DNA from 2 places in the Kitasatospora sp. NPDC048365 genome. Region 2 is predicted to be linked to the other one. Evidence: predicted binding sites of a transcription regulator. Region 2 holds the regulator's gene; the other holds the start of a gene.
The links. The regulator HrcA, encoded in region 2, represses chaperone genes, less so after heat shock. The targets are predictions, from matches to a motif close to TTNGCACTCNGNNNNNCNGAGTGCNAA.
Positions count from the first base shown of each region.

Region 1: a site for HrcA is predicted at 11,780-11,806, ahead of groES (co-chaperone GroES). Genes of this name have one in related genera too.

Region 1 covers NZ_JBICYJ010000004.1:138,691-152,999, forward strand. The annotation lists gene glmS (glutamine--fructose-6-phosphate transaminase (isomerizing)) at 1-435, shown strand, start outside; gene ACGFX4_RS05485 (Uma2 family endonuclease) at 475-1,026, opposite strand; gene ACGFX4_RS05490 (holo-ACP synthase) at 1,176-1,544, shown strand; gene ACGFX4_RS05495 (NAD(P)H-hydrate dehydratase) at 1,562-2,986, shown strand; gene alr (alanine racemase) at 3,119-4,303, shown strand; gene ACGFX4_RS05505 (alpha/beta fold hydrolase) at 4,300-5,658, shown strand; gene tsaE (tRNA (adenosine(37)-N6)-threonylcarbamoyltransferase complex ATPase subunit type 1 TsaE) at 5,692-6,204, shown strand; gene ACGFX4_RS05515 (hypothetical protein) at 6,294-6,455, shown strand; gene ACGFX4_RS05520 (hypothetical protein) at 6,468-7,031, opposite strand; gene tsaB (tRNA (adenosine(37)-N6)-threonylcarbamoyltransferase complex dimerization subunit type 1 TsaB) at 7,170-7,817, shown strand; gene rimI (ribosomal protein S18-alanine N-acetyltransferase) at 7,838-8,317, shown strand; gene tsaD (tRNA (adenosine(37)-N6)-threonylcarbamoyltransferase complex transferase subunit TsaD) at 8,310-9,392, shown strand; gene ACGFX4_RS05540 (hypothetical protein) at 9,389-9,655, shown strand; gene ACGFX4_RS05545 (polysaccharide deacetylase family protein) at 9,701-10,567, shown strand; gene ACGFX4_RS05550 (SAM-dependent methyltransferase) at 10,568-11,734, opposite strand; gene groES (co-chaperone GroES) at 11,950-12,255, shown strand; gene groL (chaperonin GroEL) at 12,354-13,988, shown strand; gene ACGFX4_RS05565 (LysR substrate-binding domain-containing protein) at 14,072-14,309, shown strand, end outside.
Region 2 covers NZ_JBICYJ010000015.1:117,452-131,760, forward strand. The annotation lists gene ACGFX4_RS17650 (16S rRNA (uracil(1498)-N(3))-methyltransferase) at 1-464, opposite strand, end outside; gene dnaJ (molecular chaperone DnaJ) at 556-1,695, opposite strand; gene hrcA (heat-inducible transcriptional repressor HrcA) at 1,767-2,840, opposite strand; gene htpX (zinc metalloprotease HtpX) at 3,027-3,944, shown strand; gene ACGFX4_RS17670 (hypothetical protein) at 4,025-4,615, shown strand; gene ACGFX4_RS17675 (hypothetical protein) at 4,620-4,970, opposite strand; gene ACGFX4_RS17680 (DUF2785 domain-containing protein) at 5,207-5,977, shown strand; gene ACGFX4_RS17685 (DUF3097 domain-containing protein) at 6,079-6,909, shown strand; gene ACGFX4_RS17690 (hypothetical protein) at 6,946-7,068, opposite strand; gene hemW (radical SAM family heme chaperone HemW) at 7,239-8,468, opposite strand; gene ACGFX4_RS17700 (AMP-dependent synthetase/ligase) at 8,526-10,424, opposite strand; gene ACGFX4_RS17705 (ABC transporter ATP-binding protein) at 10,646-12,379, shown strand; gene ACGFX4_RS17710 (ABC transporter ATP-binding protein) at 12,466-14,309, shown strand, end outside.

The DNA of each region.
Region 1 (14,309 bases), on a different contig from region 2:
TTCCTCGGCCGCCACGTGGGCTTCCCGGTCGCCCTGGAGGGCGCGCTGAAGCTCAAGGAGCTCGCCTACATGCACGCCGAGGGCTTCGCCGCCGGTGAGCTCAAGCACGGCCCGATCGCGCTGATCGAGGACGGCCTGCCGGTCGTCGTCGTGGTGCCCTCGCCGCGCGGCCGCTCGATCCTGCACGACAAGATCGTCTCCAACATCCAGGAGATCCGCGCCCGCGGTGCCCGCACCATCGTCATCGCCGAGGAGGGCGACGAGGCCGTCGTGCCGTACGCGGACCACCTGATCCGCATCCCGGCCACCCCGACCCTGCTCCAGCCCCTGGTCTCCACCGTGCCGCTGCAGGTCTTCGCCTGCGAGCTGGCCACCGCCAAGGGCCACGAGGTCGACCAGCCCCGCAACCTGGCCAAGTCGGTCACCGTCGAGTAACCGCTCACGCCGGTTCGGTGCCCCTGCGGTGGCTGCGCTCTACCGCAGGGGCGCCGTGTCGAGCGTGAACGAGAACGGTGCGGGCAGTTCGAGCGGCTTGCCGAAGGTGACCTCGGTGTGTACGCGGTAGTCGCCGTCGGCCGGGTCGGTGAAGAGGGTGACCGTGGCGCGGCTGCGATCGACCAGCAGGTAGCAGGGAATGTCGGCGGCCGCGTAGCCGCGCCGCTTGGCCTCGCGGTCCCGCACCGGGTTGGTCGAGGTGATCTCGAAGACCAGCAGTACCCCGGCCGGATCGGCCCACGGCTCGGCGTCCTCGAAGTGGCCGACCGGAGCGATCGTCCCGTCCGGGACGAAGTGGCCGCCGGGCACCACCAGGCCCTTGTTTCCGGAGACGTCCACGTCGAGCACGGCCTTGCGGACGAACTGCTTGATGATCAGCGAGAACGCGGTCTCGTGAGATCCGTCCGGCGGTGGGGTCACGACGATCTCCGCTTCGATCAGCTCGGCCTTGTAGCCGGGCGGCGTCTCCAGCCCGAGGAACGTCCGCAGGAGGTCGTCCTCGGCGGGCAGCGGGTGTTCGACGGCAGGCATGGCGACCATGGCCCTTCTCCCTCCTGATGGGTCCGTGCCGGGCCACACGCTAGGTGGACGGGGCGGCGCGGGGAGGGGATCGAAGCGGTTCTCACCCGAAAGTGTGCCGTAAGGTCCCCGGGCAGGAGCGGAAGTCAGGGAGCGCGCAGGTGATCATCGGGGTCGGGATCGACGTGGCGGAGATCGAGCGGTTCGGGGCGACCCTGGAGCGCACGCCGGGGACGGCGGAGCGGCTGTTCACGGCGGGGGAGCTGGTGCTGCCGTCCGGGGCGCGGCGGGGCGTCGCGTCGCTGGCCGCGCGGTTCGCGGCGAAGGAGGCCCTGGCCAAGGCGCTGGGCGCGCCCGCCGGGCTGCGCTGGACGGACGCCGAGGTGCTGGTCGAGGAGTCCGGCCGGCCGGTGCTGCGGGTCACCGGGACGGTGGCGGCGCGCGCGGCGGAGCTCGGCGTGAAGTCGTGGCACGTGTCGCTGAGCCACGACGCGGGCGTAGCGTCGGCCGTGGTGATTGCCGAGGGCTGACCGTTCGGGAGGTACGGATGCGGCACGCGCACGCGGTCGAGCAGGTACGGGCGGCGGAGGCCGCGCTGATGGCCCGGCTGCCGGAGGGGACGCTGATGCAGCGGGCCGCCGCCGGACTGGCCGCGGTGTGCGTGCGCCTGCTGCCCCGGGTGTACGGCAGCCGGGTGCTGGTCCTGGCGGGCAGCGGCGACAACGGCGGCGACGCGCTGTACGCGGGCGCCCGGCTGGCCCGGCGCGGCGCGTCGGTGCGGGTGGTGCTGCTGACACCGGAGCGGGCGCACGCCGGCGGGCTGGCCGAGCTGCTGGCCGCGGGCGGGCGGGTGACGGCGGACCCGGCCGAGTTCGAGCGGGCGGACCTGGTGCTGGACGGCATCGTCGGGATCGGCGGGCGGGGCGGGCTGCGTCCCGCGGCCGCGCCGTACGCCGGGATGCGGCGGAGCGGCACGGTGGTCGCGGTGGACGTGCCGAGCGGGGTGGACGCCGACACCGGCGAGGTCGACGGCGTCGCGCTGCGGGCGGACGTGACGGTGTGCTTCGGCACGTACAAGCCGGGCCTGCTGATCGACCCGGGGGCGGCGTACGCGGGCGTGCTGCACCTGGTCGGCATCGGGCTGGAGCTGCCGCCCGCGCCGGTGACGGCGCTGCAGGCGCAGGACGTGGCCGGGCTGCTGCCGCGGCCCGCGGCCGAGAGCGACAAGTACCGGCGCGGCGTGGTCGGCGTCGCGGCCGGGTCGGCGCGCTACCCGGGGGCGGCGGTGCTGGCCGTCGCGGGCGCGCTGCGCGGCGGCGCGGGCGCGGTGCGGTACGCCGGGACGGCCGCTGAGGAGGTGGTGCGGCGCTTCCCGGAGGTGCTGGTCACCGAGGGGACGCCGGGCGGCGCGGGCCGGGTGCAGGCGTGGGTGGTCGGTCCGGGCGGCGGCGAGGGCGCGGGCGCGGCCCTCGCCGAGGCGCTGGCCTCCGACGTACCGGTGCTGGTCGACGCGGACGGGCTGACCGAGCTGGCCCGGCTCGGCCCGGACGCGCTGCGCGACCGGACCGCGCCGACCGTGCTCACCCCGCACACCGGGGAGGCGGCGCGGCTGCTGGCCGGCGCCCTGGGCGGGCCGCCGCCGCCCGCCGACACCCTGGCCGCGACGCGGCTGGCGACCGCCCGGCGGCTGGCGGCGGCGTACCGGGCGACCGTGCTGCTCAAGGGTTCGACCACGGTGGTCGCCGACCCCGGCGGCGGCGTCCGGGTGAACGCGACGGGCACGCCGTGGCTGGCCACCGCGGGCAGCGGCGACGTGCTGTCCGGGCTCACCGGTTCGCTGCTCGCCGCCGGCCTGGCGCCGCTGGACGCGGCCTCGGTGGGGGCGTACCTGCACGGCATGGCGGGACGGGACGCGGCGGAGCGGCGGACGCCGGTCACGGCGACGGAGGTCGCGGAGCACGTGCGGTTCTGACGGGGAGCCGTGGAGCCGGTCGCGGATTAGGCCTGTCGCGTGGTCGGTGTCGCCCGCGCGGCGGAGCCGCAAATCGACAGCGGCCCGAGCCCCTAGCGGGACTCCGGCCTTCCGTCTGGGAGACTGAGGGTGATGACGACTGCGAACACCACCGGGACGGCGGCTCTCACCACGGGGGCCCGCGCCGAGGCGACGATCGACCTGGGTGCGCTGCGCGACAACCTCGCGGCGCTCCGTGAGCGGGTGGCGGGGCCGGAGCTGATGGCGGTGGTCAAGGCGGACGCCTACGGCCACGGCGCGGTCCGGTGCGCGCGGGAGGCGGTCGCGGCGGGCGCCCGCTGGCTGGGCACGGCCACGCCGGAGGAGGCACTGGCGCTGCGCGCCGCCGGGATCGGCCCCGACCGGGCGCGGATCCTGTGCTGGCTGTGGACGCCGGGCGGCCCCTGGCAGGAGGCCCTGCGGCAGCGGATCGACATCTCGGTGAGCGGCCGCTGGGCGCTGACCGAGCTGCTGGCGGCGGTCCGGGAGACCGGCGTGTCCGCCCGGGTGCACCTGAAGGTGGACACCGGCCTGGGCCGCAACGGCTGCCAGCCGCACGACTGGCCGGACCTGGTGGACGAGGCGCTGCGCGCCCAGGCGGAGGGCCTGCTGGAGGTGGTCGGCCTGTGGTCGCACTTCGCGGCCGCCGACGAGCCGGGCCACCCCTCGATCCAGGCACAGCTGGACTCCTTCGCGGCGGCCCTGGCCTTCGCCGAGGGCGCCGGGGTGCGCCCGGAGGTGCGGCACCTGGCGAACTCGCCGGCCACCCTGACGCTCCCGCAGTCGCACTACGACCTGGTCCGGCCGGGTCTGGCGATGTACGGGCTGTCGCCGGTGCCGGACCTCGGCGGGCCGGCCGACTACGGGCTGCGCCCGGTGATGTCGCTGGCGGCGCGCCTGGCGCTGGTGAAGACCGCGCCGGGCGGCCACGGGGTCAGCTACGGGCACCACTACACGACGCCGGGCCCGACCACGCTGGGCCTGGTGCCGATCGGCTACGCGGACGGTGTGCCGCGGCACGCGAGCAACACCGGCCCGGTCCAGATCGGCGGCAAGTGGTACCGGGTCGCCGGCCGGGTGGCGATGGACCAGTTCGTGGTGGACCTCGGTGGCGACACGCCCGAGGTCGGCACCGAGGTGCTGCTGTTCGGCTCCGGCGAGCACGGCGAGCCGACCGCCGAGGACTGGGGCCGGGCCTGCGGCACCATCAGCTACGAGATCATCACCCGGATCGGCTCGCGGGTGCCGCGCCGGTACCTGCACGGGATCACCGCGTGACCGAGCCGGACGCCTCGAACCCGGTCGCGCAGGTCGCCAGGGCGGCCGAGGCCGCGACCGGGGTGAGCCGTGCCGGGCTGATCGGCATCTCGCTGGGCGTGGTGGCGGCGGGCGCCGCCGCCGGTGTGGCGATCGAGCGGCTGACGATGGGCCGGGCGATGCGCCGCCGGGCCCGCGAGGAGCTGGACGCCGACGCGGCGTTCGGCTCGCTGCGCGGCCGCCCGCGGACCGTCCCCGCCCCGGACGGCACCGAGCTGTATGTGGAGCTGGACGGCACCGGCTGGCCGGACCCGGTGCAGGTGCACCCCGAGCCGGACGGCTCCCGGCGCGGCTGGTTCCCGCGCCGGCGCGGCGAGGCACCGGTGGACCGCAGCGGGCTGCCCGGGGTGCTGGGCGGTTCCGGCGCGCTGGTCCGGGCGGCCGGCCGGCCGCTCTTCGGCGCCGCGCGGCGCACCGCCGACGGCGAGCCGCTGACCGTGGTGTTCTGCCACGGCTACTGCCTGAACCAGGACAGCTGGCACTTCCAGCGGGCCGCCCTGCGCGAGGGCCTGCGGCTGGTCTTCTGGGACCAGCGCAGCCACGGCCGCTCCGAGCGCTCGCGCTCGTACCTGGCCGGGGACCCGGCCTCGATCGACCAGCTGGGCGCCGACCTGAAGGCCGTGGTGGACACCGTGGCGCCGAGCGGCCCGCTGGTACTGGTCGGCCACTCGATGGGCGGCATGACGGTGATGGCGCTGGCCGACCGGCACCCGGAGCTGTTCCGCGAGCGGGTCGCCGGGGTCGCGCTGATCGGCACCCTGGCGAGCGACTGGGACTCGGTGACGCTGGGCCTGCCCGCGGCCGGTGCCCGGCTGTTCAAGCGGGTGGCGCCGGGCGTGGTGCGGCTGCTGGGCCGCCAGGTCGAGCTGGTGGAGGCCACCCGGCGGTTCGGCGCGGACGTCAGCGCGGTGTTCTACCGGCGCTTCTCGTTCGGCACCAAGGACGTCGACCCGGCCGTCGTGCGGTTCGCCGAGCAGCTGCTGGACGCCACCCCGATCGACGTGGTCGCCGAGTTCTACCCGGCGTTCTCCGCGCACGACAAGCAGGCGGCCCTGGCCGTCCTGAAGGACATCCCCACCCTGGTGCTGGCCGGCACCCGGGACCTGCTCACCCCGCCCGGGCACAGCGAGGCGATCGCCCGGGCGCTGCCCGGCGTGGAGCCGGTCCTGGTCCCGGACGCCGGGCACCTGGTGATGCTGGAGCGCCCCGGGACCGTCGACCGGCAGCTCGCCGCGCTGCTGGTGGCCGCCGCCGCGCACGCCCACGCCGCGCCGCTCCCGCCGTCCGTCCAGGACCTGGCGGACGGCTCGGACTGACCCCGAACACCCAGGAAGGACACCGACCCCCCGATGGGAAACCGGACCACTCTGACCGTCGACTCCGCCGCGCGGATGAACCGCCTCGGCCGGGAGCTGGCCGCGCTGCTGCGCCCAGGCGACCTGGTGCTGCTCTCCGGCGAGCTCGGTGCGGGCAAGACCACGCTGACCCGGGGCCTCGGCGAGGGGCTCGGGGTGCGCGGCGCGGTCACCTCGCCGACCTTCGTGATCGCCCGGGTGCACCCCCCGCTCGGCGACGGCCCGGCGCTGGTGCACGTGGACGCGTACCGGCTCGGCGGCGGCCTCGACGAGATGGAGGACCTCGACCTGGACGTCTCGCTGCCCGAGTCGGTGGTGGTCGTGGAGTGGGGCGAGGGCAAGGTCGAGCAGCTGTCCGAGGACCGGCTGGAGGTCCGGATCGAGCGGGCGCTCGGCGGCGAGGCGGCCGACGACAGCGATCCGCGCACGGTCACCCTCACGGGTCTGGGCGCGCGCTGGGTCGACGTGGATCTCACCGAAATGGGTGAGCGGCCGGTCGGTTCGTAACCGGTCCGCCCCCGGGGTGTTGCGGCGGGGCGCGCGCCCGTGATGGGATGGCCGTCACAGGTTAGGTATGCCTAACTGGGAGGCGCCCCATGTCGAGCACCACCCCCGCCGCCGAGCGGCCCCGACCCGTCGAGCAGCCCGCCCGGCCCGAGCAGGCCCCGGCCGAGGTACCGATGAGCGCGCTGCTGGCCGCCTGCCGGGCGGCCGCCGCCGTCTCCACCCCGCCGGAGCGCACCCCCAGGGCCGCCTAGCGCAGCCGGCCGTTACGGGAGCACGACCACCCGGGTGCCGGTCGGGGCGAAGTCCCACAGCGTCTGGCCGTCGGCCCGGGAGGCCCGGATGCCGCCGGTCTTCAGGCCGGCCGCGGCGGACGGCGCCGGCGCCTTCTCGTCGACCAGCGCGCTGAAGCCGAAGACCGTCTCGCCCTGCTTGGCGAACCGCACCACGTGCTCGATCGGCCGCTGGTCGGTGCCCGTGCCGGAGGCCGTCCGGCCGTACACCGTGTAGGTGCCCACCGCCGGGTCCACCGAGCCCGGGGAGACCTTGAACGCGGCCACCACCTGCGGCGTCTTCCTCGGGTCGACCAGCCAGACCTGGTGGTCCTTCACCGCGTACACCACCCGCAGCCCGGAGCCCGACTCGGCGGGCAGCGCGGGCCCCGCGACGGTCGCGGAGGGCGACGGCGAGGCCGAGGCGGAGGCCGGGGCGCTCGGCGCGGCCGCGGCCCGGCCCGGCGCGCCGCTCGCCTGGAAGGCCAGCACGCCCACCACGGCCAGCGCACCCGCGGTCAGCCCACCGACCACCACACCAGGACCCAGCTTCGCCACGTCAGCTCCCACCGTCGGCTCGTGCCCGCATCAGCTCTCCGCGCCCATCGTGCCAGCTCCGCACCGCACAGCCCGACTCATCGGATTGTGTTCCCACGTGGTCCTGCGCCCCGCCCGGCACCCTCTAACCTTGGAGCCGTGCTGCTGCTCGCGTTCGACACCGCAACCCCCGCCGTCACCGCCGCCGTCCACGACGGCACGGCCGTCCTCGCCGAAGCGTTCCAGGTCGACGCCAGACGCCACGGCGAGCTGCTGCTCCCGACCGTCGACCGGGTGCTGCGCGAGGCGGGCGTCGACAAGCGCGACCTGACCGGGATCGCGGTCGGCGTCGGCCCCGGCCCGTACACCGGCCTGCGGGTCGGCCTGGTCACCGCTGCCGCGCTCGGCGACGCGCTCGGCCTGCCCGTGCACGGCGTCTGCACCCTGGACGCGATCGCCCACCAGGCCCGCCGCGAGGGCGTCGAGGGGCCGTTCACGGTCGCCACCGACGCCCGGCGCAAGGAGGTCTACTGGGCCGCCTACGACGCCGAGGGCCGCCGCACCGCCGGCCCCGCCGTCGACCGTCCGGCCGAACTGCCGCCGGTCGAGCGGGCGGTCGGCGCCGGCGCGCTGCTGTACGGCCTCGGCGGGGCGAGCGGCCCCGAGCACGTCTCGGCCGGCGCGCTCGCCGACTTCGCCGCGGCCGAGCTGGCCGCCGGCCGCGAGCTGCTCGCCAACGCGCCGCTCTACCTGCGCCGCCCGGACGCCCAGGTGCCGGCCGGCTACAAGGCGGTGCTCCCGCAATGACCGCGGTCACCCTGCGACCCATGCGGTGGTGGGACATCGAGCCGGTCATGGAACTCGAACTGCGCCTCTTCCCCGAGGACGCCTGGTCGCGCGGCATGTACTGGTCCGAGCTGGCCGAGGCGCACGACGGCGGCACCCGCCACTACACCGTCGCCACCGACCCGGACGGCGCGATCCTCGGCTACGCCGGGCTGATGGCGGTCGGCGGGGAGAGCGACGTCCAGACCATCGCCGTCGACACCGAACGGCAGGGCCGCGGCCTCGGCGGCGCCCTGCTCACCGACCTGATCGAGGAGTCCCGCCGCCGCGGCTGCGCCGAACTGCTGCTGGAGGTGCGGGTCGACAACGCCCGCGCCCAGCAGCTGTACGAGCGCCACGGGTTCCGGCCGGTCGGCATCCGCCGCGGCTACTACCAGCCGGCCGACGTGGACGCGCTGGTGATGCGCCTCGACCACCCCACGCACGAAGCTCACGAATCCAAGGACCCTGACCATGGCTGACGAACCCCTCGTCCTCGGCATCGAGACCTCCTGCGACGAGACCGGCGTCGGCATCGTCCGCGGCACCACCCTGCTCGCCGACGCGGTCGCCTCCAGCGTCAACGACCACGCCCGCTACGGCGGCGTCGTCCCGGAGATCGCCAGCCGCGCGCACCTGGAGGCGATGGTCCCCACCATCCAGCGCGCCCTGGACACCGCCGGGGTCAAGGCGAGCGACCTGGACGGCATCGCGGTCACCGCCGGCCCCGGCCTGGCCGGCGCCCTGCTGGTCGGCGTCAGCGCCGCCAAGGCGTACGCCTGGGCGCTCGACAAGCCGCTGTACGGCGTCAACCACCTCGCCTCGCACATCTGCGTCGACCAGCTGGAGCACGGCCGGCTGCCCGAGCCGACCATGGCGCTGCTGGTCTCCGGCGGCCACTCCTCGCTGCTGCTGTCCTCCGACATCACCAGCGACGTCCGCCCGCTCGGCGCCACCATCGACGACGCCGCCGGCGAGGCCTTCGACAAGGTCGCCCGGGTGCTCGGCCTCGGCTTCCCCGGTGGCCCGGTGGTCGACCGGATGGCCCGCGAGGGCGACGGGAAGGCGATCGCCTTCCCGCGCGGCCTGAACAACGCCGGCGACCCTGCGTACGACTTCTCCTTCTCCGGCCTGAAGACCGCCGTCGCCCGCTGGGTGGAGGCCAGGCGCCGGGCCGGTGAGGAGGTGCCGGTCGCCGACGTCGCCGCGTCCTTCCAGGAGGCCGTCACCGACGTGCTCACCCGCAAGGCGGTCCGCGCCTGCAAGGACAACGGCGTCGACCACCTGATGATCGGCGGCGGCGTGGCCGCCAACTCCCGGCTGCGCGAGATGGCCCAGCAGCGCTGCGACAAGGCCGGCATCGTGCTGCGGGTGCCCCGGCCGGGCCTGTGCACCGACAACGGCGCGATGGTCGCCGCGCTCGGCTCCGAGATGGTGTGGCGGAACCGCACCCCCTCCTCCCTCGACCTGTCCGCGGACTCCTCGCTGCCGGTCACCGAGACGCACGTGCCCCACAAGGACTTCCACGCGCACGCCCATCAGGCGCTCTCCTCGTGACCCTGGCCCGGATGTGGGAGGCCCGCGCCGCCGACGGGCGCGGGCCCGAACTGCACGCCTGGGTCCGGGAGGTCGCACTGCCCGCGCTGCGCGGCACGCCCGGCCTGGAGCGCGCCGAGGTGCTCACCGCGCCGGGCGAGCGGGTGCTGCTGATCACCTGGTGGACGGGCGAGCCCGCGGACGCGGACGTGCCCGAGACCCCCGCCGATCTGCTGGCAAGACCCGCCCACAGGTGGACATTCAGCCGCACCCACGTCGAGTAGCGTTCCCCGGGACGTCGCTGGGCGATTCCGGGGAGAGCGGTAACGGTGAAGAAGACGTACGGCGCGGTGGCCGTCCTGGCCCTGCTGGCGACCGCCACCGGCTGCGGGGGATCCACGCCGAGCTCCGCCAACAACCTCCCCGTACCGGCCGCCTCGGCCCCCGCGGCCGCGCCCTCGGCGTCCGGTCCTGCCGCCGCGTCAGCGGCCGCCGACTCGGGTGCGGGGTGGGCCAAGTGGGGCCTGCAGCCGCTCGCCGCCGCCCCGGCCGCGCCCGCCGACAGGCCGATCAAGCTGGCCGGGTCCGGTGCCGTGCCGGTGTTCAGCGAGGTGCCGACCAAGGACAGGGTCGTCTTCATCACCATCGACGACGGCGCCGAGAAGGACCCGAGGTTCGTCGAGATGATGACCGACCTCAAGGTCCCGGTCTCGATGTTCCTGACCCGCGACATCGTCAAGGACGACTACGGCTACTTCAAGCGGCTCCAGGCGCTGGGCAATCACATCCACAACCACACCGTGGACCACGCGATCATGAGCAAGGTCCCGGCCGAGAAGCAGCACTCCGAGATCTGCGACGCCCAGACCGCCCTCACCGAGCAGTACGGCACCGCCCCGCTGCTGTTCCGCCCGCCCTACGGCGACGGCGCCAACACGGCCGCCCTCAACACCGCGGTGCAGCAGTGCGGTCCGCGCGCGATCGTGCTCTGGCGCGAGTCCATGCAGATCCACGACATGCAGTACCAGGCCGCCGACAAGAAGCTGAAGCCCGGCGACATCATCCTCGCCCACTTCCGCGGCCCCAAGGACCTCAAGGGCGAGACCATGACCGAGATGTTCGCCGAGATGCTGCGCCGCATCCACGAGCAGGGCTTCGCGGTCGCCCGCCTGGAGGACTACATCCAGGCACCCTGATCAGAGCGGCTGACCCAGCATCATCAGCGGCCCGTGGTCGGTGCGGGAGAGGATCACCGTCGCCGTGTTCGGCCCGGTGGGCTTCAGTTGGCGGCGCAGCTCCTCCGGGGTGATCGACATTCCGCGCTTCTTGATCACCACGGTGCCGACCTTCCGTTCGCGCAGCAGCGCCTTGAGCTTCTTGACGTTGTACGGCAGGACGTCGGTCAGCTCGAAGGCGTGCGCGAACGGGGTGGGCACCAGGCGGTCGGAGGTGACGTACGCGATCATCGGGTCGATCAGCCGGCCCTCGACCTGCGCGGCCACCTCGGCGACCATGTGGGCGCGGATCACCGCGCCGTCCGGCTCGTACAGGTAGCGGCCGACCGGGCCGGCCTCCGGGTCCGGGAGGTCGCCGCCGGCCAGCGTCCGGTCGCCCGGGAGCAGGGTGGCGCGGTGCGGGGCGGCCGCCCCCGTGCCGAACCAGATCACCGCCTCCTTCACGTCGCCGTGGTCGGAGACCCACTCCGCCTCCGCACCGTCCGGGACCAGCTCGTGCGGGATGCCCGGGGCGACCTTCAGCGCGCCGTACGGGGTGCGCCGGGCCGCCTCGATCGCCCAGGACAGCGGCGGCGAGTACGCCTCCGGGTCGAACACCCGGCCCCGCGAGGTGCGCCGCGCCGGGTCGGTGAAGACCGCGTCGTACCCGGCGGTGTCGACCTCGAAGACGTCCGCGCAGCGCACCTCGACCAGCTCGGCCAGGCCCAGCGCCGCCGCGTTCGCCTCGGCGACCGCGCAGGTCAGCGGGTCGCGGTCGACCGCCAGCACCGCCACCCCGGCGCGGGCCAGGGCGATCGCGTCGCCGCCGATCCCGCAGCACAGGTCGGCGAGGCGCTTGACGCCGAGTCCGGCGAAGCGCCGGGCCCGCCAGTCGGCGACGCTGCGCCGGGTCGCCTGCTCGACGCCGTTCGGGGTGAAGAACATCGCGTCGGCGTCCGCGCCGAACTTGTCGCGGGCCCGCTGCCGCAGCCGGGCCTGCTCGAAGGCGGCCCGGACCAGGTCGGCCGGGTGGTCCCGGCGCAGCCGGGTGGCCAGCGCCAGCTCCTCGGAGGGTGTGAACTCCCGCAGTTCGGCCAGCAGGTCGCGGCCCTGACCGGTCAGCAGCGCCCGGAACGATTCGATCTCCACGGGCCCATTCTCCCCCCGGGTTCGCGCGAGTCCCGCGCGACGCTGTTGGCACTCTGGTTGACTGAGTGCTAACGGCGTCCTATGGTCGTTCCTGGCACTCCCCCCAGGGAGAGTGCTAACGCGATGGAGCGCGTCTGACCCCCGCGACGGCAGACGTGCAGTCATCGCCACCTACCTGAAAGACAACCCCGTAATCTCCGAAGGGGAGCTCGGACGTGACCACCAGCAGCAAGGTTGCCATCAAGCCGCTCGAGGACCGCATCGTGGTCCAGCCGCTCGACGCCGAGACCACCACGGCCTCCGGCCTGGTTATCCCGGACACCGCCAAGGAGAAGCCCCAGGAGGGCGTCGTCCTGGCCGTCGGCCCGGGCCGCTTCGAGGACGGCCAGCGCCTGCCGCTCGACGTCGCCGTCGGTGACATCGTCCTGTACTCGAAGTACGGCGGCACCGAGGTGAAGTACCAGGGCGAGGAGTACCTGGTCCTCTCGGCTCGCGACGTCCTCGCGATCATCGAGAAGTAAGTCGTTCCAGCCCGCCCCGGATCCGTGTCAGTACTGACAGGGGCCCGGGGCGCGGTTGTTGGTTCACGTAGACAGCACAACCCTAGGGAAACGGGATCATGGCGAAGACCCTGCAGTTCGACGAGGACGCCCGCCGCTCGCTGGAGCGCGGTGTCAACAAGCTGGCCGACACCGTCAAGGTGACCATCGGCCCCAAGGGCCGCAACGTCGTCATCGACAAGAAGTTCGGCGCCCCCACCATCACCAACGACGGTGTGACCATCGCCCGCGAGGTCGAGCTCGACGACCCGTACGAGAACCTCGGCGCGCAGCTGGTCAAGGAGGTCGCCACCAAGACCAACGACGTCGCGGGCGACGGCACCACCACCGCCACCGTGCTGGCCCAGGCCCTGGTCAACGAAGGCCTGCGCAACGTCGCCGCCGGCGCCGGCCCGGCCGCCCTGAAGAAGGGCATCGACAAGGCCGTCGCCGCCGTCTCCGAGCACCTGCTCTCCATCGCCCGCGAGATCGAGGGCCAGGAGGACGTCGCCGCCGTCGCCGCCCTCTCCGCGCAGGACCCGCAGGTCGGCGAGCTGATCGGCGAGGCCATCGCCAAGGTCGGCAAGGACGGCGTGATCACCGTCGAGGAGTCCAACACCTTCGGCGTGGAGCTGGACTTCACCGAGGGCATGCAGTTCGACAAGGGCTACCTGTCGCCGTACTTCGTCACCGACGCGGAGCGCCAGGAAGCCGTCCTCGAGGACCCGTACATCCTGATCAACCAGGGCAAGATCTCCTCCATCCAGGAGCTCCTGCCGCTGCTGGAGAAGGTCCTGCAGGCCGGCGCCTCCAAGCCGCTGCTGATCATCGCCGAGGACGTGGACGGCGAGGCGCTCTCCACCCTGGTGGTCAACAAGATCCGCGGCACCTTCAACGCGGTGGCCGTCAAGGCCCCGGGCTTCGGCGACCGCCGCAAGGCCATCCTCGGCGACCTCGCCACCCTCACCGGCGGCCAGGTCGTCTCCGAGGAGGTCGGCCTCAAGCTCGACCAGGTCGGCCTGGAGGTGCTCGGCACCGCCCGCCGCGTGACCGTCACCAAGGACGAGACCATCGTCGTCGACGGCGCCGGCGCCCCCGACGAGGTGGCCGGCCGGGTCAACCAGATCAAGGCTGAGATCGCCAACACCGACTCGGACTGGGACCGCGAGAAGCTGCAGGAGCGCCTGGCCAAGCTGGCCGGCGGCGTCTGCGTCATCAAGGTCGGCGCGGCCACCGAGGTCGAGCTCAAGGAGCGCAAGCACCGCCTGGAGGACGCCATCTCCGCGACCCGCGCCGCGGTCGAGGAGGGCATCGTCGCCGGTGGTGGCGCCTCCCTGGTGCACGCCCAGAAGGTGCTGAACGACGGCCTCGGCCTGACCGGCGACGAGGCGACCGGTGTCGCGGTCGTCCGCAAGGCGCTCGCCGAGCCGCTGCGCTGGATCGCCCAGAACGCCGGCCTCGAGGGCTACGTCATCACCCACAAGGTCGCGGAGCTGGAGGCCGGCCACGGCTTCAACGCCGCCACCGGCGAGTACGGCGACCTGCTGAAGGCCGGCGTCATCGACCCGGTCAAGGTCACCCGCTCCGCCCTGGAGAACGCCGCCTCCATCGCCTCCCTGCTGCTCACCACCGAGACCCTCGTGGTGGAGAAGAAGGAGGAGGAGGCCGACAACGGTCACGGCCACTCGCACGGCGGCCACGGCCACAGCCACTGAGGCACGCGGCACGGCTGAACAGCTGACCAGGGGCGCGAGGAACCACTCCTCGCGCCCCTGGCGCTTTCCGTATCGTTGACCCCGTGATCGAAGCCCGCCATCTGCGTGTCCTGCGTGCCGTCTCCAGGACCGGCTCCTACTCCGCCGCCGCCCGGGAGCTGGGCTGCACCCAGCCGGCGGTGAGCCAGCAGATGAAGGCGCTGGAGAAGTCGGTGGCCACCCCGCTGGTGGTGCGCTCCGGCAAGGGCATGCAGCTGAGCGAGGCCGGCCGGGTGCTGCTGAAGCACGCCACGGGGATCCTCGCGGGCCTGTCCGCCGCCG
Region 2 (14,309 bases):
CGCACCTCGGGGAAGCGCAGCCGCCGCGACTGCTTGCCCGCCTCCCGCGCGGTCGCCCGCCACTTGGCCAGCGCCTTGGCGCCCCGGTCGCCCTTCCACTGGGTGATGCACCGGGACGCCGACCACGGGATCACCACGTCCACGCCGACCTCGGTCATCGTCTCGACGGCCAGCTCACCGCGGTCGCCCTTCGGCAGGGCCTGCACCACGACGATCCGCGGGCTCGGCTCCGGCTCCTCGCGGACCTCCGCCACGGCGACGTCCAGCGCGTCCTTGCCGTGCACGGCGGCGACCGTCCCGAACACGCCGAGCCCCAGCCCGTCCGCCAGCGTCACCGCCTCACCGGCCTCCAGCCGCTTCACCGCAACGGCGTGCCGCCCCTCCGCCCCCTCCAGACGCACCGTCGCCCCCGGCGCGACCCCGGCCAGCAGGGCGGTCTCGACGACGAACACCGGCGCAGTCATGACGAAGTACCTCTCTCGATGCGTAACGACAACAGGGCTCGGGGAACTGCGAGGCCGACCTCACAGTTCCCCGAGCCCCTGGAACGAGCTCCTACCGGCCGTTGAAGGCGTCCTTCAGGCGGGAGAACAGCCCCTGCTGGCCCGGCGCGAACTGGCCCGACGGACGCTCCTCCCCGCGCAGCATGGAGAGCCGCCGCAGCAGCTCCTCCTGCTCCGGGTCGAGCTTGGTCGGCGTCTGCACCTCGACATGCACTATCAGGTCGCCCCGGCCGCCCCCGCGCAGGTGCGTGATGCCGCGACCGTGCAGCGGGATCGACTGGCCGCTCTGGGTGCCGGGCCGGATGTCGACCTCCTCCAGCCCGTCGAGGGTCTGCAGCGGCACCTGGGTGCCGAGCGCGGCGGCGGTCATCGGGATGGTCACCGTGCAGTGCAGGTCGTCCCCGCGCCGCTGGAACACCTGGTGGGCGGTCTCGGCGATCTCGACGTAGAGGTCACCGGCGGGGCCGCCGCCGGGGCCGACCTCGCCCTCGCCGGCCAGCTGGATCCGGGTGCCGTTGTCGACACCGGCGGGGATCTTCACGGTCAGCGTGCGGCGGGCCCGGACGCGGCCGTCGCCGGCGCACTCGGGGCACGGGGTGGGCACCACGGTGCCGAAGCCCTGGCACTGCGGGCAGGGGCGGGAGGTCATGACCTGGCCCAGGAAGGACCGGGTGACCTGGGAGACCTCGCCCTTGCCGCGACACATGTCACAGGTCTGCGCGGAGGTGCCGGGGGCGGCGCCCTCGCCGTTGCAGGTGGTGCAGGTGACGGCGGTGTCGACCTGGAGTTCCTTGGTGGTGCCGAAGGCGGCCTCCTCCAGGGTGATCTCCAGGCGGATCATGGCGTCCTGGCCGCGGCGCGTCCGGGAGCGCGGACCGCGCTGGCCGGAGGCGGCGCCGAAGAAGGCGTCCATGATGTCGGAGAAGCCGAAGCCCGCCGCGCCCGCGCCGAACCCGCCCGCGCCGCCGCCGTTGGGCGACAGCGGGTCGCCGCCGAGGTCGTAGACCTGGCGCTTCTGCGGATCGGAGAGCACCTCGTAGGCGGCGTTGATCTCCTTGAACCGCTCCTGCGTCTTCGGGTCGGGGTTGACGTCCGGGTGCAGTTCGCGTGCGAGGCGTCGGAACGCCTTCTTGATCTCGTCCTGCCCCGCGTCGCGTCGGACGCCGAGTACCGCGTAGTAGTCCGTGGCCACCAAATGCTCCGGTTTGTTCCGCCTCTAGAAGTGCTTGCGATCGACTGCGCCGGCTCTGACCGGCATCCCTGCTACGACTCGGCCAGGATCTGACCCACGTACCGTGCCACCGCTCGCACCGCCCCCATTGTGCCCGGGTAATCCATCCGGGTCGGACCGATCACCCCGAGCTTTGCCACGCTCTGGTCGCCCGAACCGTAACCGACCGAGACCATCGAGGTGGAATTGAGCCCCTCGTACGCGATCTCGTGGCCGATCCGGACCGTCATCCCGGACTCCGCCGTCTCACCCAGGAGGCGGAGCAGGACGACCTGCTCCTCGAGCGCCTCCAGCACGGGCTGGACGGTGAGCGGGAAGTCGTGGCCGAAGCGGGTCAGGTTGGCGGTACCCGCCAGCATGATCCGCTCCTCGTTCTGCTCGGCGAGGGTCTCGAAGAGGGTGGCGAGCACGGCGCTGACGATCGGCCGTTCGACCTGCTCGAAGCCGGACGGCAGATCCTCCAGGATCACCGGGACCTCGGGCAGCGGACAGCCGCCGGCCATGCCGTTGAGCTTGGCGCGCAGGTCGCCGAGCAGGGTCTCGCCCACCGTGCCGGGACAGTCGACCAGCCGCTGCTCGACCCGGCCGGTGTTGGTGATCAGCACCAGCATCAGCTTGGTCGGGGTGATGGCGACCAACTCGATGTGCCGCACCGTGGAGCGGGTCAGCGAGGGGTACTGGACGACGGCGACCTGCCGGGTCAGCTGGGCGAGCAGCCGCACCGTGCGGGCGACCACGTCGTCCAGGTCGACGGCGCCCTCCAGGAAGTGCCGGATGGCGCGCCGCTCGGGCGCGGACATCGGCTTGACCTCGGCGAGCCGGTCGACGAACAGCCGGTAGCCCTTGTCGGTGGGGATCCGGCCCGCGCTGGTGTGCGGCTGCTGGATGTACCCGTCCTCCTCCAGCGCGGCCATGTCGTTGCGCACGGTGGCCGGGGAGACGCCCAGGTTGTGCCGCTCGACCAGGGCCTTGGAGCCGACCGGCTCCTCGGTGCCCACGTAGTCCTGGACGATCGCGCGCAGCACCGCGAGCCGCCGCTCGTCGAGCGGGCGGACAGACGGGCGGGCGTCGAACCGCCGAGCCTCGGGCTTGCCGTCCTCGGGCATGGCACGCACCTCCGTCTTCGTCCGTTGACCTGGTAGCCGTCCCCCGTCTGGCACTCCGGAAGGCAGAGTGCCAGGACCGTACCAGCCAGTGTAAGGCCCGGGTCCGACGGCAGGAACGGCCCGGCCACGTGATCCTCGTCCGAGTGGCAGCATCGAAGTCAGAAGGCACCTGAGGAGGAAGCGGCGATGTCGACGTCACAGCACTCCCGGTTCGCGCCCGACCGCGGCCTGACCGGGCGGATGGTCACCACGATGTTCCTGATCGGCCTGGTGTACGTGGGTTTCACCGGGCTGCTGATCGTGCTGCTGCGCGGCGCGTGGCCGCTGATCGTCCTGATCTCGGGCGGCCTGTTCGTCGCCCAGTTCTGGTTCAGCGACAAGATCACCGAACGGGCGATGGGCGCCCACGAGGTGACGCCCGAGCAGTACCCGCAGCTGCACGGCGCCGTCGACCGGCTCTGCGCCCTGGCCGACATGCCCAAACCCCGGGTGGCGGTCGCCGACAACGACATGCCGAACGCCTTCGCCACCGGCCGCAAACCCGAGAAGTCCGTGGTCTGCGTCACCACCGGCCTGCTGCGCCGGCTCGAACCGGAGGAGCTGGAGGGCGTCCTCGCCCACGAGCTCTCGCACGTCGCCCACCGGGACGTCGCGGTGATGACGGTGGCCGGATTCCTGGGCGTGCTGGCCGGGGCGATCACCCGGATGGCCCTGTACGGCGGATTCGTCGGCTCCAACCGGAACAGCAACGACTCCAACGCCGCAATCGCGGCACTGATCGTCCCGCTGGTGGCCATGGTGGTGTACGCGATCAGCTTCCTGCTCACCCGGCTGCTCTCCCGCTACCGGGAACTCGCCGCCGACCGGGCCGCCGCCCAGCTGACCGGCCGGCCCAGCGCGCTGGCCTCCGCCCTGACCAAGGTCAGCGGGCAGATCGCCGCCATCCCCACCAAGGACCTGCGCCAGGCCCAGCCGTACAACGCCTTCTACTTCGCCCCCGCGCTGAGCGCCCGCGAGGCCGCCGGCCAGCTGTTCTCCACCCACCCGACGCTGGAGCGGCGGCTGGAGCAGCTGGAGAAGATCTCCACCGAACTCGGCCACTGAAGCCGACCTGAACCCGGCCGGCCCGGCCACCGAGCCCCGATCCGCGAGGATCGGTCCTCGCGGACCCGAGAGGACCTGAGATGGGATTCCTGGACGCCCTGTTCGGCCGCTCCAAGCCGGTCAAGCCCGACCTGGACCAGCTGTTCGCCGTCCCCTCCGCCGCGCTCACCCTGGAGGCCGCGTCCGGCTTCCGGCCGACCGGTCTCGGGTCGGTGTGCTTCGCCGCCGTCGAGGGCGGGGCGTTCGCCGACGTCCAGACGCAGGTCCGCGAGCTCCTGGACGCCGACACCGCGCGCGGCGGCGTCCCGGTCGAGGTCTCCCAGGACTCCTACGGCTACACCTGGCTGCTCGCCCGCCACACCCCCGAGGAGATCGCCGACCTGGTCAACGACCTGCACGCGGTCAACAGCGAGCTGGAGGCGAACGGCTTCGGACCGCAGCTGCTCTGCTCGATCGTCGCGTTCCGCAACCCCGCGGGGCAGTCCCTCGGCCTGGTCTACCTCTACAAGCGCGGCACCTTCTACCCGTTCGCCCCGATGCCGGGCGGCGGCGAGAAGCGCAACAGCCCGGTCGAGCTCCAGGCCAAGGGCCTGCTCACCAACGACCTCCGGGTCGAACAGGACCTCTCCCGCTGGTTCCCCGTCTGGGGCGCCCCGGGCCTGACGGACTAGCCCCTCACGCCGGCCCGGGCCGGGCCGGTGGCAGGTGCGGGCACGGGCCCGCGTCCGGGGCGACCGTGGAGCGGGCCGGCCACGGCGGGAAGTCGGGCGCCGGCAGGCCGGCGGCCAGCGCGTTCCACCGGTCCACCCAGGGCTGCGCCAGCTCCGGACAGCACCACACCCGGTTCCAGCCCCAGTACCAGCCGTCCGCCCGCACCCTCTGCACCGCCGGGCTGTGGACGCCCTTGACCCGGAAGTTCTCCAGGTGCCGCCGGAAAATGATCAGGGAGATCTGCCGCCTGCGCCCACCGCGGTGGACCCCGATCACCTGCACCTGCTCGTCCTCGTCCGCGTAGCGGGGAGGCACCACCCACAGCCTCGCCCCCGGAGCGAAGTGCTTCAGCCCCGACTCCGTTCGGGCACCGCCGGGCCCGTGCGTGGTCGACCGGGCCACATTGGCCACCACGCCCCACTCCAGGGGCCCACCCGTCGCTTCGTCCGGTTCCGTCACACCGAGAAGTATCGACGGGCCGCGTCGCGGGCCGCCGCCCGCCTCCGGGTATTCCCTCGCCGCCGCTTCCCCGGCCGGACTAGAGTCCGCCCGTGACCGATTGGGACCTTCTGGAAGCCGCCGCCCCCTCCGCCGAGTCCGTCGCGGTGGCGAGTGCCGCACTGCGCTCGCCCGACCCGGTGGAGCGCGACGAGCGGGCCTACCCGCTGCTGGCGCGCTGGGTGCCCGAGCTGGCGCCCGAGGCGCGACTGGCCCTCGGGGACGAGCTGGCCGAACGCTTCGACGATCCGGAGATCCAGGCCCGGACGTTCGCACCCCTGGTCCTGGCGAAGCTCGTCCGGGCCGGTGCGTACCGGCCGCAGTGGCTGGCGGCGTTCGGCCGCTGGTACCCCGCCGAGACCGACCTGCGCGGGTGGGACCCGGCGCTGGGGTGGCTGCACGCGGTCGCGCACGGCGCCGACCTGCTGCGCGCCTTCGGCGAGCACCCCGAGGTGGACCCGGCCGAGCCGCTCGCCCTCGGCGCAGCCCGACTGCTCGCACCGACCGACCACGTGTGGGACGCGATGGAGGACGACCGGCTCGGCTTCGCGCTGGCCCTCACCCTGACCCGCGAGGAGCTGGCCGAGGACCGGGCGGTGGCCTGGCTGGACCGGATCGCGGAGGTCTTCGCCACCGGCGAGCCCGGCCCGATGCCGCCGTTCGCCTCCAACACGCTGCGCACCCTGCGCGTGCTCTACCTGCTCGCCGACCGCGGGGTCCGCCCGGACTGGGTCGGTGGCGAGGTACGGGCGCTCCCCCACGGCGAGGCGGTCAAGCAGCGGATCGCCGAGGTACTGGCGATCGCCGCGCCCTACCCGGGGTGAGGGCAGGCCGGTGCGAGGTGTGTGGGGTGCAGGTGTGTGGGGTGCGCCGGGTGTGCGGGTCTCCCGGGTGACGGCCGGTCAGCGGCCGTAGACTCGGTCAGATGCGCAGCAGGAGTTACGGGCCGGATCTGACCCCGCCGTGGAAGAAGCAGCAGCCCGCGCCCGAGGTGGCGGCCGAACGCGACCTGGTCGTGGAGGAAGCTGCCACCGGGTTCTGCGGGGCGGTGGTGCGCTGCGAGCGGACCGCCGAGGGCTGGACCGTGACCCTGGAGGACCGCTTCGGCAAGCACCGGGTCTTCCCCCTGACGGACCGCGGCTTCCTGCTGGAGGGCCGGGTGGTGACCCTGGTGCGGCCGACCGCTCCGGCGCCGGCCCGCGGGCCGGGCCTGACCGCCTCCGGTTCGGTCGCCGTCCCGGGGGCCCGGGCGCGGGTCGCCCGGGAGTCGCGGATCTACGTGGAGGGCCGGCACGACGCCGAGCTGGTCGAGCGGGTCTGGGGCGACGACCTGCGGATCGAGGGCGTGGTGGTCGAGTACCTGGAGGGCATCGACGACCTGCCCGCGATCGTCGCCGAGTTCGCCCCGGGCCCTGGCCGGCGGCTCGGCGTGCTGGTCGACCACCTGCTGCCCGGCACCAAGGAGCACCGGATCGCCGCCCGGGTGACCGGCGACCACGTGCTGGTCGTCGGCCACCCGTACATCGACATCTGGCAGGCCGTGAAGCCGTCCAGCGTCGGCATCCCCGGCTGGCCGGACGTGCCCTTCGAGGAGGACTGGAAGCAGGGCATCTGCCGCCGCCTCGGCTGGCCGGTGGACACCCCGGCCGCCTGGAAGCGCATCCTCGCCTCGGTGAACTCCTACAAGGACCTGGAACCGGCCCTGCTGGGCCGCGTCGAGGAGCTGATCGACTTCACGACAGAGCCGGGTCAATGACCACCCGGGTCGGCCCTCGGAGTCGGTGACCGTGTGTCAGCCGGCGGCCTCGACCACCCGGACCACCGGCGGCACGCAGCTCGGCAGGGTGTCGACGACCCTGGTGGTGAAGGCCGACGGGCCTTCGGGCCGCGGCTGACCGAAGTTCTGAACGATCACCAGCAGGGTGGCGCCCGCCGGGATCCGGGCGGGGTCGATCCGGACGGTGCGCCGGTCGTCCTCCGGATGCTCGACGTCGGACCCGGGCCGTCCCCTTCACTCCCTACTTGGCCGCAGCCGCGCCGAGCGTTTCATCGCTCACCCGCAGGAGTGAGGGGACCGGTCCGCCGTCAGTCGACCAGGTCGCGGACCACGCCGTCGGCCAGCAGGCGTCCGCGCAGGGTGAGCGCGGCCCGGCCGTCGGCGAAGGCGTCCTCGTCCAGCAGGCCGTCGGCCACCGCGCGTTCGGCGGCGGCGCGGCCGTCGGCGGTGAGCAGGGTGAGCGGGCAGCCGTCGACCAGGCGCAGTTCCAGCAGGATCCGCTCGACCCGGCGGTCCTCCTCGGCGAGCACCTCGCGGGCGAGCGCCGGGGTGCGGCCCTCCGCGAGGGCCTGGGCGTAGGCGGCCGGGTGCTTGGCGTTCCACCAGCGGACGCCGCCGACGTGGCTGTGCGCGCCCGGTCCGGCGCCCCACCAGTCGGCGCCGGTCCAGTACAGCTCGTTGTGGCGGCAGCGGCCGGCGTCGGTGGTGGCCCAGTTGGAGACCTCGTACCAGGAGTAGCCGGCGGCGGCGAGCGCCTGCTCGGCGATCAGGTAGCGGTCGGCGTGCACGTCGTCGTCGATCATCGGCAGTTCGCCGCGCTTGACCCGGGCGGCCAGTCGGGTGCCGTCCTCGACGATCAGCGAGTAGGCGGAGACGTGGTCGGGCCCGGCGCCGATCGCGGCGTCCAGCGAGGCCCGCCAGTCGTCGTCGGACTCGCCGGGGGTGCCGTAGATCAGGTCGAGGTTGACGTGCTCGAAGCCGGCCGCGCGGGCCTCGGCGACGCAGGCCTCGGGGCGGCCGGGGGTGTGGTGCCGGTCGAGCAGCTGCAGGACGTGCGGGCGGGCGCTCTGCATGCCGAAGGAGAGCCGGTTGTAGCCGCCCTCACGGAGTTCCGCCAGGTAGGCGGGGTCGACCGACTCGGGGTTGGCCTCGGTGGTGACCTCCGCGCCGTCGGCGAGGCCGAACTCCTCGCGGATCGCGGCGAGCATCCGGACCAGGTCGCGGGCGGGCAGCAGGGTGGGCGTGCCGCCGCCGAGGAAGACGGTCTGCACCGGCAGGTCGGCGTCGCCGAGCACCTTGCGGGCGAGCCGGACCTCGGCGATCAGGTTGTCGGCGTAGGTCTCCTGCGAGGCGACCGCGCCGGAGCTGCGGAGCTCGGTGGCGGTGTAGGTGTTGAAGTCGCAGTAGCCGCAGCGGCTGGCGCAGTACGGCACGTGGACATAGAAGCCGAACGGTCGCGAGCCGAGCCCACGGAGCGCGTGGGCGGGCAGGGAACCGTCGGACGGCACCGGGTCGCCGTCGGGAAGTGCGGAGGGCATGCCCCCATTGTCCGGTACGGCTCACCGATCTCGGAAAGCCGTACCGGACGGGCGGGATCAGGCCTCGTTGGCGCCGGCGTACATCCCGGCCACCGCGTCCGCGTAGGTCTTCTCGACCACCGGGCGCTTGATCTTGAGGCTGGGGGTGAGTTCGCCGTGCTCGACGTCCAGGTCGCGCGGGAGCAGGTGGAACTTCTTCACCGTCTGCCAGCGCTGCAGCTCGCCGTTGAGCCGCTGGACGAAGCCGTCGATCAGCGCGACGGTCTCCGGGGCGGCGGACACCTCGGCGTAGGACTTGCCGGCCAGGCCGTGCTCGGCGGCCCACGGCATGATCACCGTCTCGTCGAGGGCGATCAGCGCGGTACAGAAGTTGCGGCCGTTGCCGATCACCAGGACGTTCGAGACGAACGGGCAGATCGCCTTGAACTTGCCCTCGACCTCGCTGGGTGCGACGTACTTGCCGCCGGAGGTCTTGAACAGGTCCTTCTTGCGGTCGGTGATCCGCAGGAAGCCGTCCGGGGAGAGCTCGCCGATGTCCTCGGTGTGGAACCAGCCGTCGGCCTCCAGCACCTCGGCGGTCTTCTCCGGGAGGTTGTGGTAGCCGCGCATGATGCCGGGGCCGCGGAGCAGGATCTCGCCGTCCTCGGCGATCCGGACCTCGGTGCCGGGCAGCGGACGGCCGACGGTGCCGACCCGGATGTCCTCGGCGCGGTTGACGCAGGAACCCGCGCTGGTCTCGCTCAGGCCGTAGCCCTCCAGGATCGGCACGCCGGCGCCGACGAAGAAGTAGCCGATCTCCGGGGCGAGCGCCGCCGAGCCGGAGACCGCGCCGCGCAGCCGGCCGCCGAACGCGGCACGGATCTTGGCGTACACCAGCTTGTCGGCGAGCGAGTGCTGCAGGCCGAGCGCGAACGGCACGCTGTCGCGGCCGGTAGCGACCCGGTTGGCCTGGGTGGTGCGGGCATAGTCGCGGGCGACCTTGGCGGCCCACAGGAAGATCTTGTACTTGGCGCCGCCCTCGGCTCTGGCCCGGCCGGCGATGCCGTTGTAGACCTTCTCGAAGATGCGCGGCGCCGAGGCCATGATGGTCGGCTTGATCGCGGGCAGGTTGTGGATGATCCGGTCGACCCGGCCGTCCACGGCCATCACGTGGCCGGTGGCGATCTGGCCGGAGATCAGCGTCTTGCCGAAGACGTGCGACAGCGGCAGCCACATGAACTGCACGTCGTCGGCGGCCAGCAGGCCGCTCTCCTCCTGGGCGATGCCCTCGTACGCCCAGCAGTCGTGCACCAGGCGCACGCCCTTGGGGCGGCCGGTGGTGCCGGAGGTGTAGATGAGGGTGGCGAGCTGCTCCTTGTCGAGGGCGTCGACCGCCTTCTCGATCGCGTCGGGGTGCTCGGCCAGGTACGCGGCGCCGCGCTTCTCCAGCTCGGCGAGGGTGAGCACCTCCAGGCCGTCGTGGACCGGCAGCTCGTCCGCCGCGTCGAAGAGGATCACCCAGCGCAGGTCCGGCAGCTGGGCCTTCTCCTCCGCCGCCTTCGCCAGCTGCTTGACGTCCTCCGCGAACAGCGCGCGGCTGCCGGAGTTCGCCAGGATGAAGGCGGTCTCGTCGGCGTTGGTGCTGGGGTAGATGGTGGTGGTCGCGGCCCCGGCGCACATGTTGCCCAGGTCGGCGAGGATCCACTCGACCCGGGTGGCGGAGGAGATCGACACCCGGTCCTCGGCCTCGATGCCCAGCGCCATCAGGCCGGCCGCCACGGCCTTGACCCGCTCGGCGGTCTGCGCCCAGGTCAGCGACCGCCACTGCTCGGCACCGGGAGCGCCGTCGGCGGCGTGCTCGTCGACCGGAACGGGGAAGCGGTACGCCTCGTGCTCCGGGGTGGCCTTTACCCTGCTGAGGAAGAGGTGGGCCACGGAGGGCGGACGCCGCTCGATCATGGACTGCGCGGAACTCAACGAGGACCTCCGGGGGGCGGCTTCGGTGACGGCTTTTAACCGGCGGGGCGGCTTATTAACCGGCGAGTAACAAGAGGAGTATCAGCAGCCTAGGGGGTAGTCGGCCGTTCCAAAAGGGGGTGAGCCCCGGTGGCACGCCCTTCGGGCGGCAGTGCACAGGTTTTCCACAGGTTCCGTAATTTGGGATGCGCGATTCACTTGACGACGACGAGAGTGTCACGGTGCTGATCCGACTGCTCCGGGCCCACCTGGGCCCCTACTCCAAACCCATCACCCTGCTGGTCCTCCTCCAGCTCGTCTCCACCCTCGGCATGCTCTATCTGCCGACCCTGAACGCCGACATCATCGACGACGGCGTGGTCAAGGGCGACACCGGCACCATCCTGCGCATCGGCGCGGTGATGGTCGGGGTCTCCCTCGCCCAGGTGGTCTGCCAGATCGGCGCCGTCTACTACAGCGCCCGCACCGCCATGGCGGTCGGCCGTGACATCCGCGCCTCGGTCTTCGACCGGGTGCAGAGCTTCTCCGCCAAGGAGCTCGGCCAGTTCGGCGCACCCTCGCTGATCACCCGTACCACCAACGACGTGCAGCAGGTCCAGATGCTGGTGCTGCTGGCATTCACCCTGATGGTCGCCGCGCCGATCATGTGCGTCGGCGGCATCGTGATGGCGCTCAACCAGGACGTGCCGCTGTCCGCGCTGCTGCTCGCCGTGGTGCCGCTGCTCGGCCTGGTGGTCGTGCTGCTGGTGCGCAAGCTGCGCCCGCAGTTCCGCGGCATGCAGGTCCGGATCGACGGCGTCAACCGGATCATGCGCGAGCAGATCACCGGCATCCGGGTCATCCGCGCCTTCGTGAAGGACGGCCACGAGCAGCGGCGCTTCGGCGACGCCAACGGCGAGCTGGCCGACTACTCGCTGCGCGTCGGCCGGCTGATGGCCCTGATGTTCCCGCTGGTCATGGGCGTGGTGAACGTCTCCAGCGTCGCCGTGCTCTGGTTCGGCGCGCACCGGATCGCCAGTGGCGGGATGCAGATCGGCGCGCTCACCGCGTTCCTGTCCTATCTGATGCAGATCCTGATGAGCGTCATGATGGCCACCTTCATGTTCATGATGGTGCCGCGCGCCGAGGTCTGCGCCGAGCGCATCCAGGAGGTGCTCTCCACCGAGACCAGCGTGGTGCCGCCCACCGCGCCCGTCTCCGAGCTGCTCGCCCGCGGCACCCTGGAGCTGCGTGCCGTCGACTTCCGCTACCCCGGCGCCGAGGCGCCGGTGCTCCGGGCCATCGACATCCACGCCCGCCCCGGCGAGACCACCGCCGTGATCGGCTCCACCGGCTCCGGCAAGTCCACCCTGCTCGGCCTGGTCCCGCGGCTGTTCGACGCCACCGGCGGCCAGGTGCTGGTCGGCGGCGTGGACGTCCGGGAGCTCGACGCCAAGCGCCTCGCCGATGCGATCGGCCTGGTCCCGCAGAAGCCGTACCTGTTCACCGGCACCGTCGCCTCCAACCTCCGGTACGGCAAGCCCGACGCCACCGACGAGGAGCTCTGGCGGGCCCTCGAGATCGCCCAGGCCAAGGACTTCGTCGAGCGCTTCGACGAGGGCCTGGACGCGCCGATCGCCCAGGGCGGCTCCAACGTCTCCGGCGGCCAGCGCCAGCGCCTGGCGATCGCCCGGGCGCTGGTCCGGCGGCCCGAGATCTACCTGTTCGACGACTCCTTCTCGGCGCTCGACTACGCCACCGACGCCAGGCTGCGCGCCGCGCTCGCCGAGGAGACCTCCGACGCCACCGTGGTGATCGTCGCCCAGCGGGTGTCCACCATCCGCGACGCCGACCGGATCATCGTCCTCGACGAGGGCGCCGTCGTCGGCTCCGGCACCCACGGCGAACTTATGGCCGACAACCCGACGTACCGGGAGATCGTGCTCTCCCAGCTCACCGAGCAGGAGGCGGCGTGACCACCCCGGAGAAGAAGCCCGCGGGCGCCGCGTCCAACTCGCAGGAGGCCGCCGCCCGCCGCGGCCCGGCCGGCCCCGGCCGGTTCATGGGCGGCCAGGGCACCGAGAAGTCCAAGGACTTCAAGGGCTCGACCAAGCGGATGCTCGGCATGCTCAAGACCGAGCGGCCGCTGCTGCTCGGCGTGCTCGGCCTCGGCACCGTGGCCGTCGGCTGCCAGGTGATCGGCCCCAAGCTGCTCGGCACCGCGACCAACCTGATCGTCGCCGGAAGCATCGGAGCGCAGACCCCGGCCGGGAAGACCAAGCAGCAGGTCATCGAGGCCCAGCAGGCAGCGGGCCAGGGCAAGACGGCCGACTTCTTCAGCTCGATCGACTTCACGCCCGGGCAGGGCATGGACTACGGCGCCATCGGCACCGTCCTGCTCTGGGTGCTCGGCGTCTACCTGGCCGCCACCCTCTTCGGCGTCTTCCAGGGCCGGCTCGCCGCCCTCGCCATCAACCGGGTGGTGTTCCGGCTCCGCGAGGAGGTCGAGGCGAAGCTGTCGCGGCTGCCGCTCAGCTACTTCGACAAGCAGCCGCGCGGCGAGGTGCTCAGCCGGGTCACCAACGACATCGACAACATCGGCCAGTCCATGCAGCAGACCATGGGCCAGGTGGTGAACTCGCTGCTCACCATCGTCGGCGTGCTCGCGATGATGTTCTGGATCTCCCCGCTGCTGGCGCTGATCGCGCTGATCTCGGTCCCGGTCTCGGTGGTGGTCGCGGCCAAGATGGGCAAGCGCGCCCAGCCGCAGTTCATCGCCCAGTGGAAGACCACCGGCACGCTCAACGCCCACATCGAGGAGATGTACACCGGGCACGCCCTGGTCAAGGTGTTCGGTCGGCAGGACGAGGCCGCCGAGATCTTCCGCAAGGAGAACGAGGCGTTGTACGCGTCCGCGTTCAAGGCACAGTTCATCTCCGGCATCATCCAGCCCGCGATGATGCTGGTCGGCAACATCAACTACGTGCTGGTCGCGGTGGTCGGCGGTCTGCGGGTGGCCTCCGGCGCGCTGTCCATCGGTGACGTGCAGGCGTTCATCCAGTACACGCGGCAGTTCAGCCAGCCGCTCAGCCAGGTCGCCTCGATGGCCAACCTGGTGCAGTCCGGCGTGGCCTCGGCCGAGCGGGTCTTCGAGCTGCTGGACGCCCCCGAGCAGTCGCCCGAGCCGCTCGCCCCCGAGCGCCCGGCGGAGCTGCACGGCCGGGTCGCGTTCGAGGACGTCTCGTTCCGCTACGACCCGGAGAAGCCGCTGATCGACGGCCTCTCGCTCAAGGTCGAGCCGGGCCACACGGTGGCGATCGTCGGCCCGACCGGCGCCGGCAAGACCACCATGGTCAACCTGCTGATGCGCTTCTACGAGGTCAGCGGTGGCCGAATCACCCTGGACGGGGTGGACATCGCCGCGATGTCCCGCGAGGAGCTGCGCTCCGGCATCGGCATGGTGCTGCAGGACACCTGGCTGTTCGGCGGCAGCATCGCCGAGAACATCGCGTACGGCGCCGACGGCGCCACCCGCGAGCAGGTGGTCGAGGCGGCGAGGGCGGCCCACGTGGACCGCTTCGTGCGCACCCTCCCCGACGGCTACGACACCGTGCTCGACGACGAGGGCACCGGCGTCAGCGCGGGCGAGAAGCAGCTGATCACCATCGCCCGGGCGTTCCTCGCCCAGCCGTCCATCCTGGTGCTGGACGAGGCGACCAGCTCGGTCGACACCCGGACCGAGGTGCTGATCCAACGGGCGATGGCCCGGCTGCGCAGCGGCCGGACCAGTTTCGTGATCGCCCACCGGCTCTCCACCATCCGGGACGCGGACGTGATCCTGGTGATGGAGAACGGTTCGATCGTCGAGCAGGGCAGCCACGACGAGCTGATCGCCGCTCAGGGGGC